Regions from separate parts of the Neobacillus sp. genome, predicted to be linked through region 1. Evidence: riboswitches for the same ligand, from Rfam matches in the RefSeq annotation. Region 1 holds a riboswitch; the other holds the start of a gene.

Evidence for each region. A riboswitch is a leader RNA that binds a small molecule or an ion and turns the genes downstream of it on or off. The one in region 1 is predicted to bind cobalamin.
Region 2: it holds a riboswitch for cobalamin, as region 1 does, so the genes downstream of both, RTR43_RS22115 (ABC transporter substrate-binding protein) here and RTR43_RS00250 (ribonucleoside-diphosphate reductase subunit alpha) in region 1, are expected to answer to the same signal.

Annotation. Positions count from the first base shown of each region.
Region 1 covers NZ_DALZYO010000001.1:46,397-52,132, forward strand. Annotated here, with positions in the region: gene smpB (SsrA-binding protein SmpB) at 41-508, shown strand; RNA gene ssrA (transfer-messenger RNA) at 688-1,045, shown strand; gene RTR43_RS00245 (VC0807 family protein) at 1,756-2,466, opposite strand; cobalamin riboswitch at 2,835-3,031, shown strand; gene RTR43_RS00250 (ribonucleoside-diphosphate reductase subunit alpha) at 3,191-5,479, shown strand; gene RTR43_RS00255 (ribonucleotide-diphosphate reductase subunit beta) at 5,644-5,736, shown strand, end outside.
Region 2 covers NZ_DALZYO010000047.1:13,625-19,360, forward strand. Annotated here, with positions in the region: gene RTR43_RS22105 (adenosylcobinamide amidohydrolase) at 1-378, opposite strand, end outside; gene RTR43_RS22110 (FecCD family ABC transporter permease) at 382-1,443, opposite strand; gene RTR43_RS22115 (ABC transporter substrate-binding protein) at 1,409-2,371, opposite strand; cobalamin riboswitch at 2,545-2,737, opposite strand; gene ribH (6,7-dimethyl-8-ribityllumazine synthase) at 2,920-3,390, opposite strand; gene RTR43_RS22125 (bifunctional 3,4-dihydroxy-2-butanone-4-phosphate synthase/GTP cyclohydrolase II) at 3,417-4,610, opposite strand; gene ribE (riboflavin synthase) at 4,673-5,332, opposite strand; gene ribD (bifunctional diaminohydroxyphosphoribosylaminopyrimidine deaminase/5-amino-6-(5-phosphoribosylamino)uracil reductase RibD) at 5,348-5,736, opposite strand, start outside.

The DNA.
Region 1 (5,736 bases):
TATTTCTGCTAAAATAAAATCCATAGATGAGGTGGAAAAAATGCCAAAAGGTGAAGGAAAAGTAGTCGCACAAAACAAAAAGGCTTACCATGACTATTTTATTGAAGAAACGTACGAAGCGGGCATCGTTCTCCAGGGGACGGAAATCAAGTCGATTCGTGCTGGTAAAGTGAATCTTAAGGATTCCTACGCTCGGATTCAAAATGGAGAAGTTGTTTTATTTGGGATGCATGTCAGCCCATATGAGCAGGGAAACCGCTATAATCACGACCCATTAAGGACACGAACGCTGTTGCTTCATAAACGTGAAATTAATAAGCTGATTGGAGAAACGAAAGAGGCAGGCTATGCCCTTATCCCATTGAAGCTTTATTTAAAAAATGGTTTTTGTAAGGTGTTAGTTGGCTTGGCAAAAGGGAAGAAGAATTATGATAAGCGTGAAGCCTTAAAGCAAAAAGAAGCCAAACGTGAAATCGAACGAGTCTTCCGCGATCGTCAAAAGATGTAATATTTCTGTTGCTTGGGCAAAACGCGAAGCTTACAAATACTTACAATTGATAAATCTGCAAAATGTGTTATAATAAGTTTGTCGCTTTGATGAGCGGCAGAAATTTTTGCTCAAATAAATGTTGAGCATCCTAACGTCTGATGCAGAATCTTTAACTAGATTTCAGCTCATTTTATAATGGGGACGCTACGGATTCGACAGGGGTAGTTTGAGCTTAGGTTGCGAGTCGAGGGGATCGGCCTCGTTAAAACGTCAAAGCCATAACTGGCAAAACTAACAACAACCTCGCTTTCGCAGCTTAATACTGCATAGCGGTTCCTCCCTCCATTGCCCATGTGGTAGGGTAAGGGACTCACTCTAAGTGGGCTACGCCGGATTCCACCGCCTGAGGATGAAGGAAGAGAACAACCAGGCTAGCTGACCGGACGCCGGTCGATAGGCAGAAGACTCAGCGAAATGCCAATATATCGACTACACTCGTAGATGCTTAAGTGGCGATATCTTTGGACGTGGGTTCGACTCCCACCGTCTCCACCATACATAATGTTTGGTGGTTTTTTTATTTTCTGTGACGTAAAGCATAAATTTTCCGTTTGGAAAGTTTATGCTTTATTTTTTGTATGGAAAAGGGGCGGAGCGCCGCAAAAGCGAATTAGTTTATCCAATTGGAGTGAAATAAATACATTTTTCACTTCGAATTAGGTGAAGTTCTGCTCTGCTCACACCGCCTTTATTAAGTTAGCTTGGTTTTTAGAACGAATTGTATTTCCATGCTAGATGGTGGCGTGTAACGCCATTTACGTTTTCTGTGGAAAAGGGGCGGAGCGCCGCAAAAATGAATCACTTTAACCAGTTAAAGTGAAATACCCATTTCACTAGACGAAAGATGTGAAGTCTAGCTCTGCTCTCACCGCCTTTATTAGGTGACTACGACTAAAGCTGGAAATGCCAATGGAGACAAAATGTAATATATATTTTATTAACTTTTTGAAGCAATGTACCTAAGCAAAAATGTGCATAGAATTAAACAAAGCAACGTTATTATGGTGCATTGCTATGCTCCTGTTTCAAGTATATTTAAAAGTAATTTCTATATAATTCTTATCTAAGACTTCCGTTTAACTGAGGGGATATCTAAGTGGTTTGGTTCATGGCCAAGGAGACTATGATTAACATCAAGGGTTGCTCCATTATCCCAACATGTGAGTGGTACAGACTAAACATTTAATTAAAATTCAATACACCCGCTACCGCTTATGGTTGCTAAAATAAAAGTAAGCCCATTCAAAATAAAAGGAAGTCCAGTAAGATGATAGAGATACGAAATTTCTCCTTGGTTTTGCAATTACAATTTTTTTAACCGGAGTTATTTCGTTCGCAGCCTGATAGATAAAGAAGAAGGCTGCCAGTGAGGCACCTGACAGCATAATATTTAGGGACTTATCTAGTATAATATCAAGGCGGTATGCCTCTACGCCGTATTTCAAGATCCATCTTGATAAACACACAATATATATCAGTTCATTCGCACAGTATATTAACATTATCAGTTGAAAAATCTTGTATGTCTTCTTTTCAAATAACAACTCTTTTGTAGTATTTCTGTCATATCCCCTCATCACCATGAGATCCAAGGTAAAGAATAAATAAAGCGGCTTCCTAGCCGCCAGACTTACAGAATATATAAATAATAAGGCGGCTGAGTAAAAAACATTATTCCATAACAGCTGTAAGGCAGAACCAGACAGAAAATCCACCAATAGGCCTGCAGTTAAATTTAGGATGACAAATATTCCCGTATAATTAAGCCCTCCAGTATCTTTGAATCGGTATAAGCTATAAAGGATCCCAGGCAGTGTGGAGAGAATCATGGCGGGATAGTCCCTTACAACATTCCGACTTAACTCCCAAAATACCAAAGGGAAGATTAAAAACACAACAAAATCTACTAACAGCATTAAGGCTGGCCTCATATTTTTCACCGTACTTTCCTCAGTTATTCAATATATATGGACCAACCTCAATAAATAGAACAAGCTCCTGATGTCAAGGGACATCCTGTCCGCTCTGTGGTTAAGCTGGTCAAATGTTGCATACATCGGGGTTGAGCGGGGGTCATCTTCTTTAAATTCATTGAAATCTGTAATCGTGTATCTGGAAAGTAGGGATCGATTTATAGTTGGAAAGATAAATGGTATTAGGAGGTGAAAAAAAGAATAGGGTATGGAGGATCAATTAAACCTTGTAAAATAAAAATAAATCATTTACTATTAAATATAGAAATTACTACATATTGGATTTTAATGAGAATTTACAACTATATATAGTATCGGCCATATAATAAGATGCGATTTTCGCTTAATAGGGAATTCGGTTGAAGCCGAAGCTGCCCCCGCAACTGTAAATGCTGACGAAATAAATAAACCACTGTATAAGACGGCTTAGTGATAGGTGCTTATACGGGAAGGATTTAAAGTAGGATGAAGCATGAGTCAGGAGACCTGTCTTATTTTTATATGTTTCAACTTCTTCGGGGATTGAGAAGATGAAACGGCGGCTTCAAGAGGAATTCTAATATTTGTTATCTTCGATTATTCTTTTTGACCTTCGTTTCATCCGCTCAATGATTTGAGCGGATTTTTTTGTCTATGAAAGCTTTTTTACGAACGGGAGGAAACAAACATGAATTCACCAGCACAAACAAATCATTCATATGTATTACAGGTCATTCAAGAGGTAGGAGAGAAATATGGCTTAGATACTAGGGAAATCAACGATCGCGTAGCACATTTAAATGGAACAGAATTGGAAGCAAATGGGCAGGCGCTGATATATTCATTAAATAAGATTGCAATGGATCAGTCCAACTGGACATTTGTTGCTGCTCAGCTTTATTTGAATGAGTTATATGATTTTGCCGCTAAAAATAGGGGGTACGATCGGTCTCAAAAATACGGAGATTTCTACGCATTGATTAAAACATTAACTAAAACCGGAATCTATTCAACGGATTTAGTAAACTCGTATTCGAAACAAGAAATAGAAGAATTAGCTGCTGAAATAATTTCTGATCGGGATCATTTATTTACCTATATTGGATTATTCTTGTTTGCAGATCGATATCTTGCGAGAGATCATGGACGGAATGTATACGAGCTGCCACAAGAAAGATTTATGATTATTGCCATGCATTTAATGAAAGATGAAACGAGTACAAAACGATTAGAACTCGTAAAAGAATCCTATTGGGCATTGAGTCATTTGTACATGACAGTGGCAACACCGACATTGACGAATGCAGGGAAAAGCTTTGGTCAACTCTCATCTTGTTTTATTGATACAGTAGAGGATTCACTCGATGGAATTTACTTAAATAATTGGGATATTGCTAGATTAAGTAAAGATGGCGGTGGAATTGGGATTTATTATGGAAAAGTGCGTGCACTTGGTTCAGATATTAAGAAATTTAAAGGGAATTCTTCTGGCGTAGTGCCGTGGATACGATTAATTAATGATACAGCTGTTAGTGTGGATCAACTTGGACAGCGACAAGGTGCGATCGCAGTATATCTTGATATTTTTCATAAAGACATCATGAACGGCTTTCTCGATCTAAAAACAAATAATGGCGATGAGCGGCGGAAAGCACATGATATTTTTACCGGTGTCACCATACCAGATTTATTTATGGAAAAACTTCAGGAAGTGGATGAATCTGGGAGAAGCAGTGGCATGTGGCACACATTTTGTCCGCATGAAGTGAAACAAATAATGGGTTGGAAAGACGAGGAAGGGAATCCACTCGGACTTGAAGACTTTTATGATGAAGAAGATAAAAAATATTTCACAGAAAACTACCAAGAAGCTGTCAATCATCCACTGCTACCGCGCAAAACGTATCGTGCCATGGACATAATGTCTCGGTTGATGATTGCCCAATTAGAAACGGGTACTCCTTATATGTTTTATCGGGATGAAGTGAATCGGCTAAATCCAAACAAACATGTAAGGGGTGAAGGTCGTACATCGATTTTTTGCAGTAATTTATGTACCGAAATTGCTCAAAATATGTCCCCTACAACAATCGTGAATGAAAGTGAAGATGAAGATGGCAACTTAATTATTGTTCGAAAACCAGGTGACTTTGTGGTCTGTAATTTATCCTCTATTAATTTGGCAAAAGCAGTTCCAGCCAATGTACTTGAACGCTTAATACGAATTCAAGTGAGAATGTTGGATAATGTGATCGATTTAAATACGATACGTGTTGGACAAGCGGAGAAAACGAATAAAAAGTATCGAGCGGTAGGATTAGGTACATTTGGATGGCATCATCTTTTAGCGCTAGAAGGAATTCATTGGGAATCAGAAGAGGCCGTTCAATATGCCGACGAATTATATGAAGACATTGCCTACTATGCGATTCAATCTTCTATGGAATTAGCTGCAGAAAAAGGAGCTTACAGCCAATTTTTAGGTTCTGAATGGGAAACTGGTCAATATTTTGAAAGGAAAGACTATTCCTCTGATCGTTGGAAACATTTAAGAAAAGAGATAGCACAAAAAGGGCTTCGCAATGGGTGGTTGCTGGCAGTAGCCCCTAACTCTTCAACAGCAAAAATTGGCGGTTCAACTGATGGCATTGATCCAATCTATTCTGTTGAATACGCAGAAGAAAAGAAAAACTTCAAATTTAAAGTAACAGCTCCTGATTTGAATCATATTACGTACAATTATTATCGTCGATCTAGACATGAATTGGATCAAATATGGAGTATAAAACAAAATGCAGCAAGACAACGACATGTGGATCAAGCTATCAGCTTCAACTTATATGTGAAGCACGATATTAAAGCAAAAGACTTATTACATCTTCATATGGAAGCATGGAAAAATGGCTTGAAAACGACCTATTATGTACGAAGTACTTCTCAGGCTGAGATTGAGGAATGTGAAGCCTGTCATAGCTGATCTTTTTTTGGACCATTTATTCAGGAGGCTATGTTTACAATTGTTTCAATAAAAATAGTCCTTTGGTGTATATAAGGTATGAGATGATTCACTTCATGAACAAACACTAAAGTCAAAATAGTGTAACGGTGACAAACGAAACAACATGTAGGAGGGGATTTTTTATGAATCAAACTTTAACTAAAATGAAGCTGCTGAATCCAGAGTTTCCAAATAAATCAACAGGGATTATTAACGGAAAATCTTCTGGAATCTTA
Region 2 (5,736 bases), on a different contig from region 1:
GGTCTGGTCCATGACACTTTGAACAATGTCCTCATCCTCTTTCGACCAAGTCTGAAACCAGCCTTTTTGATGAGCATATCTTCCAAGTGATACGGTTTCTTTAACCGTATAGGAAAAAGACTGTGAAGAATGCTGGGAAAGAACGGCAACCATTTGGGCTAGCTGTTTGATCCCATATTCCTGAAGCCTTTTTCCACGAATTAAAATCTCACCTTGTTGAAATGGCAGGATACCACTAATCATTTTTAACAGGGTTGTTTTTCCACTTCCATTTGGTCCTAAAACCCCGAACAATTCACCTTGTTCCACTTGAAAAGAAATGTCCTTTAAAATAGCTTCACCTGAGTAACCACCTGAAACCTGTTGAACGCTAAGCACTTTCTATCCACTTCTTTCCATCCTTTTTCTTTGTAGTAGGATTAATGCAAATACTGGTGCACCAATTAAAGCGGTAATCACCCCAATTGGCAATTCTGTTGGAGAAATAATCGTTCGGGACAGGAGATCAGCTAGAATTAAGAATCCGCTTCCCGTTAAAATGGATAGTGGAAGAAGATGCCGATGATCGGGTCCCCATATTATTCTTGAAAGGTGGGGAATAACAAGCCCAACAAAACCGATCGTTCCGGAAACGGCAACCGCAGCTCCTGTTAAAATGGAACCAGCCGTTAAGATGACTAGCTTTCTTTTTTGAACATTTACCCCTAAATGCTGTGCTCTTTCTTCCCCAAATGACACGGCATTTAATTCTTTTGCATTAAAGATAAGTATCGCTGAACCAATGATAAAAAATGGCAAAATGATTTTTATGTATTCCCAACCTCTCATCGATACACTTCCTAAGAGCCAGCCAATAATTTGCCTCAGCTCATCTCCAGTTAGTGCAATCATGAGAGAAATAAGTGCTCCTAAAAAGGAGCTAAAGATGATACCCGTTAATATAATCGTCTCCACTCTCATTGAGCGCTCGATTTTCCGGGCAAAAGCAAGTACTAAAAAGATGGTAAAAAAGGAAAATAGGATACTAAGTAATGGTAATGTGAAGGAACCTATAAATGGGATGGATAGATGAAAAAACAAGGTCAGGACCGCCCCCACTGACGCCCCAGAAGATACACCTAATGTATATGGATCTGCTAACGGGTTTCTTAATAGACCTTGAAAGGCCGCTCCTGAAATTGCAAGAGCTGCCCCAACTAGGCCTGCTAATATTACTCTAGGTAGACGAATATTCAACACAATACTTGAATACATCGGGTCAATAGACCCTAGTGAAATACCCCCAAATAATTTAGCACAAATAATTTGAATAATAGTTACCATCGAAACGTGAACAGATCCTATTGAAATCCCTAATAAAATAGAAATAAACAGAAAAATCCCAGCTACTCCATAAGCAACATACTTATTATTTAAAAATTTCAGGATAGATAGCCTTTGCAAGATCTTCTACTCCTTCAACGACCCTTGGACCTGAGCGAGTTACACGATCAGAATCGACATCGATTACTTGCTTGTTTTTTACAGCATTAACAGTTTCCCAGCCTTTTCTATTTAATACTTGTTCAGCCGGATTTTTTACATAGTACCCATATGTAGTAATGATAACATCGGGATTTCGTTTTATCATTGCTTCTTGATCAATTTTGATCCAGCCTTCTTGATCATTTGCGATATTTTCCGCTTGAATCGAGCTTAACATTTCATCCATAAAAGTCTTCTTTCCAGCGGTATATATGTCTGGAGCGGGCGATACTTCAACCAATACCTTTTTCTTTTCTTTTATTCCCTTCGTCTTTGCGATAATTTCAGCTAGTTTGTCCTTCATTCCTTTGATGATTTCGTCTGCTTTTTTTGTTTCTCCAGTAGCTTTGCCAACCATACTAATGGAATCATACACTTGTTCAAAATTTTGCGCATCATTGACAACAAGCACTGGAATTCCGGCATCTTTTAACTGCTGTAGCCCTTCTTTTGAATTATGGGCGGAAGAGGCATGAGCTAATACTAAATTGGGCTTCAAGGAGATAATTTTTTCCAAATTAATATCTTGTCCGCCAATTTTCTCTTTTTTCGTGACATCTTCAGGATAATTATCATAATCAGAAACACCGACAACTTCTTTCCCTAGACCTAAGGAATAGGCAATTTCCGTATTACTTGGCAACAATGAGACAATCTTTTCAGGCTTCTTTTCTAAAACAACCTGATTACCTAATGCATCTTTTATGGTAACTGGAAAAGTGACTTCCGTTTTTTTCTCAACACTTGCTTTATTACCCTCATTAACTTGATCCTTCTTTTCAGCACAACCTGCTAAAGCTCCTACTGTTAATAATACTATTAACAATAAAGAATACAATTTCTTCATTTTTTCTCCCTGCTTTCTGTTTAAATATAATGACCGTAACAAAAATAAATCCTACTTGTGCCAATAAAAAAACATCTCCATATAACATGAAGATGTTGGTTCGATTAGATTCAATTACTAACATAAAGTAAAAGGAGTCTAGCCTTCAACACCCCCCTATCCTCGTAGGTTTTTTGGCGCACAAGAATTAGGCAGGTTTCCTGGCTCATGATCATCACTTCCTATGTCTTCCCATCTCATTGACAGTGACATTTTATAGGTTGCTCCCATTTACAGTGGCGGGACCGCGTTGGCTTTTAACCAAACTTCCCTTTTAAGCTAAAAATCTTCCAATAAGATTTCAGCACCCAATTTTAATCAATTTTATTTTGTTAATTCTATTATAAAAAAAGTGGAATGGTTTGTATATGTTTTTTGCTTTAATTTAACACTCTATTTAAGTAGGAACTTTTTATATTATTTATTATTTCCAGATTAACCCTTTCCCTGGTGAGGAAACCAAGAAATACCTTCAATTCTGACCAACAATGAATTCTAGGTATTGTGTTTTATTGTTCAATATTTCTGCAAAGGTTAGCCATTTCGATTGCCGCAACTGCTGCATCCCAGCCCTTATTACCTGCCTTAGTTCCGGCACGCTCGATGGCCTGTTCAATCGAATCAGTTGTTAACACTCCAAAAATAATAGGAATGCCACTAGTTAATGCAGTCGTGGAGACTCCCTTTGCCGCTTCATTACATACATAATCAAAATGAGGAGTGGAACCTCGAATGACTGTACCGAGTGTGATAACAGCATCATATTTTTTACTATTGGCCAACTTTTGAGCGATCAATGGAATTTCAAATGCACCTGGAACCCAGGCGATATCAATGTCGGATTCATTGACTCCATGTCTTTTAAGGGCATCCTGCGCACCGCCTAATAATTTACTTGTAATGAATTCGTTAAACCGACCAACCACGATACCTACTTTTAATCCAGATCCTACCAAATTTCCTTCGAAAATATTTCCCATTGTGGAAACCTCCATATACTTATTGTTTAATAATGAAACAAATGACCAAGTTTATCGTGCTTTGTTCTTAAATAATTGGCATTTTCCGTTCTCATTTCCATTTGTAGCGGCACCCGTTCCACTACCTCAAGATCATATCCTTTTAGACCTTTTATTTTTCGTGGGTTATTCGTTAATAACAGCATTTTTTTTATGCCTAAATCCTTCAAAATTTGGGCTCCAATGCCGTATTCTCTTAAATCGGCACCAAAACCAAGCTTTTCATTGGCTTCTACGGTATCATAGCCTTCTTCTTGAAGCTTATAGGCTCTTAGTTTATTTAGCAAACCGATACCACGGCCTTCCTGACGCATATACAACAGGACTCCATTCCCCGCATGATTAATTTGGCTTAAGGCAGCATGGAGCTGTGGTCCGCAATCACAGCGGTACGAACCGAAAACATCACCTGTCAAACATTCTGAGTGAACTCTAACAAGGACAGGAGTTTCAGGATCAATTTCACCCTTCACTAAGGCGACATGCTCTTTTCCGTCAACAAGATTCGAATAACCGACCGCTTTAAAGGTGCCAAATTCTGTAGGTAAATTAATTTCTACTTCTCGTTTAATTAAGTTATCCTTTTTGTTTCTGTATTCAATCAAGTCTTTTATCGTTATCATTTTCACGTTTAGATTATCAGCAATTTTACGAAGCTGAGGAACACGCGCCATCGTACCGTCCTCATTCATGATTTCACAAATGACCCCGGTAGGCTTGGCGCCACATAATTTAGCTAGGTCTACTGCTGCTTCCGTATGTCCTGTTCTTCGCAGCACCCCACCTTTTTTAGCTATAAGCGGAAAAATATGACCAGGTCTTTTAAAATCAGCAGCTTTAGACGCTGGATCCAGCATGCTTAAAACTGTGGCGGAACGTTCAAAGGCAGAAATCCCAGTTGTTGAAAATTTATGGTCAATGCTTACAGTAAAAGCAGTTCCATGTGAATCCGTATTGTTTGAAACCATCGGGAGTAAGTCAAGTTTTTGTGCTAATTCTTCCTCGATAGGAACACATACGAGTCCTCGTCCATAGGTGACCATGAAATTAATCACATCTGGTGAAGTTTTTTCAGCTAGGGCGATAAAGTCCCCTTCATTTTCTCTATCCTCGTCATCGCAAACAATGACAACCTTTCCTTCTTTTAAATCAGTTATGGCTTCATCAATTGTATTAAACACGCCATATCACTCCTCTTTATATTACAAAACCCTGGCTAAACCAAGTTTTTCCGAATTATCGATTATAAAAAGCCGTTTTCTTCTAAAAATTTCGTGGTTATCGCTGTCCTACTTTTTTGCTGATTATCTAATGTCATCTTGTTAAAAAAATGTCCAACGTATTTTCCAATCATGTCACATTCTAAATTGACGATATCCCCGGAACCCTTTAGTCCCAAGACCGTTTCCGACAATGTATGTGGAATTAGTGATATCGTAAAACTATTTTCCGTTACGCCAAAGACAGTAAGGCTTGTCCCATCCACTGCAATGGAACCTTTTAATATCACATACTTTAACAATTCTTCATCGGCTTCAATTGTATAATAAACTGCATTTTCGAAGGCCTGTTTACTTTTAATAACTCCTGTTCCATCGATATGTCCTGAGACGAAATGACCGCCAAACCTTCCACCAGCTGCCATTGCCCTTTCCAAATTAACTTTGGAACCCCGCTTAACCATCTTTAAACTGGTCGCATTGACTGTTTCCGGCATCACATCTACCGTGAAATGATTGCCTGAAAAAGTTGTAACTGTTAGGCATACGCCGTTGACAGCAATGCTGTCTCCAAGATGCACATCTTTAAGGATTTTTTTCGCATCTAATGTAAGAACAAACGACTCACCTGTCCGTTGGATATTCGAGACTACCCCAATTTCCTCAATGATTCCGGTAAACATAATAATTCCTGCTCCTTACTTAGGTTCAGCGATAATTCTTATATCGCTGCCAATCATATCCACCTGTTTAATGTTCAGCAAAACAGCCTCGGCCATTTTTTCAATTCCTTCACCACCGAATAGGGTTGGGGCTAGTTTTCCACCTATTAATTTCGGTGCAATATAGGTAATGATTTGTTGGAAGGCACGTTCCTTTAAAAAACTGCCATGCACTTCTGATCCGCCTTCGACAAAAAGCGAAGTGATTCCCCTTTTTCCTAAAGTCACTAACAGATCTTTAATGATTATCTGCTGTTTTTCCAATTTAATCACTTCAATCCCTATTTCGGTAAACTGTTCTACTCGTTTTTGGTCGACTTCAGCCCCTGTGATAAGCCATGTTGGTGCCAAAAAATCTTTAATTA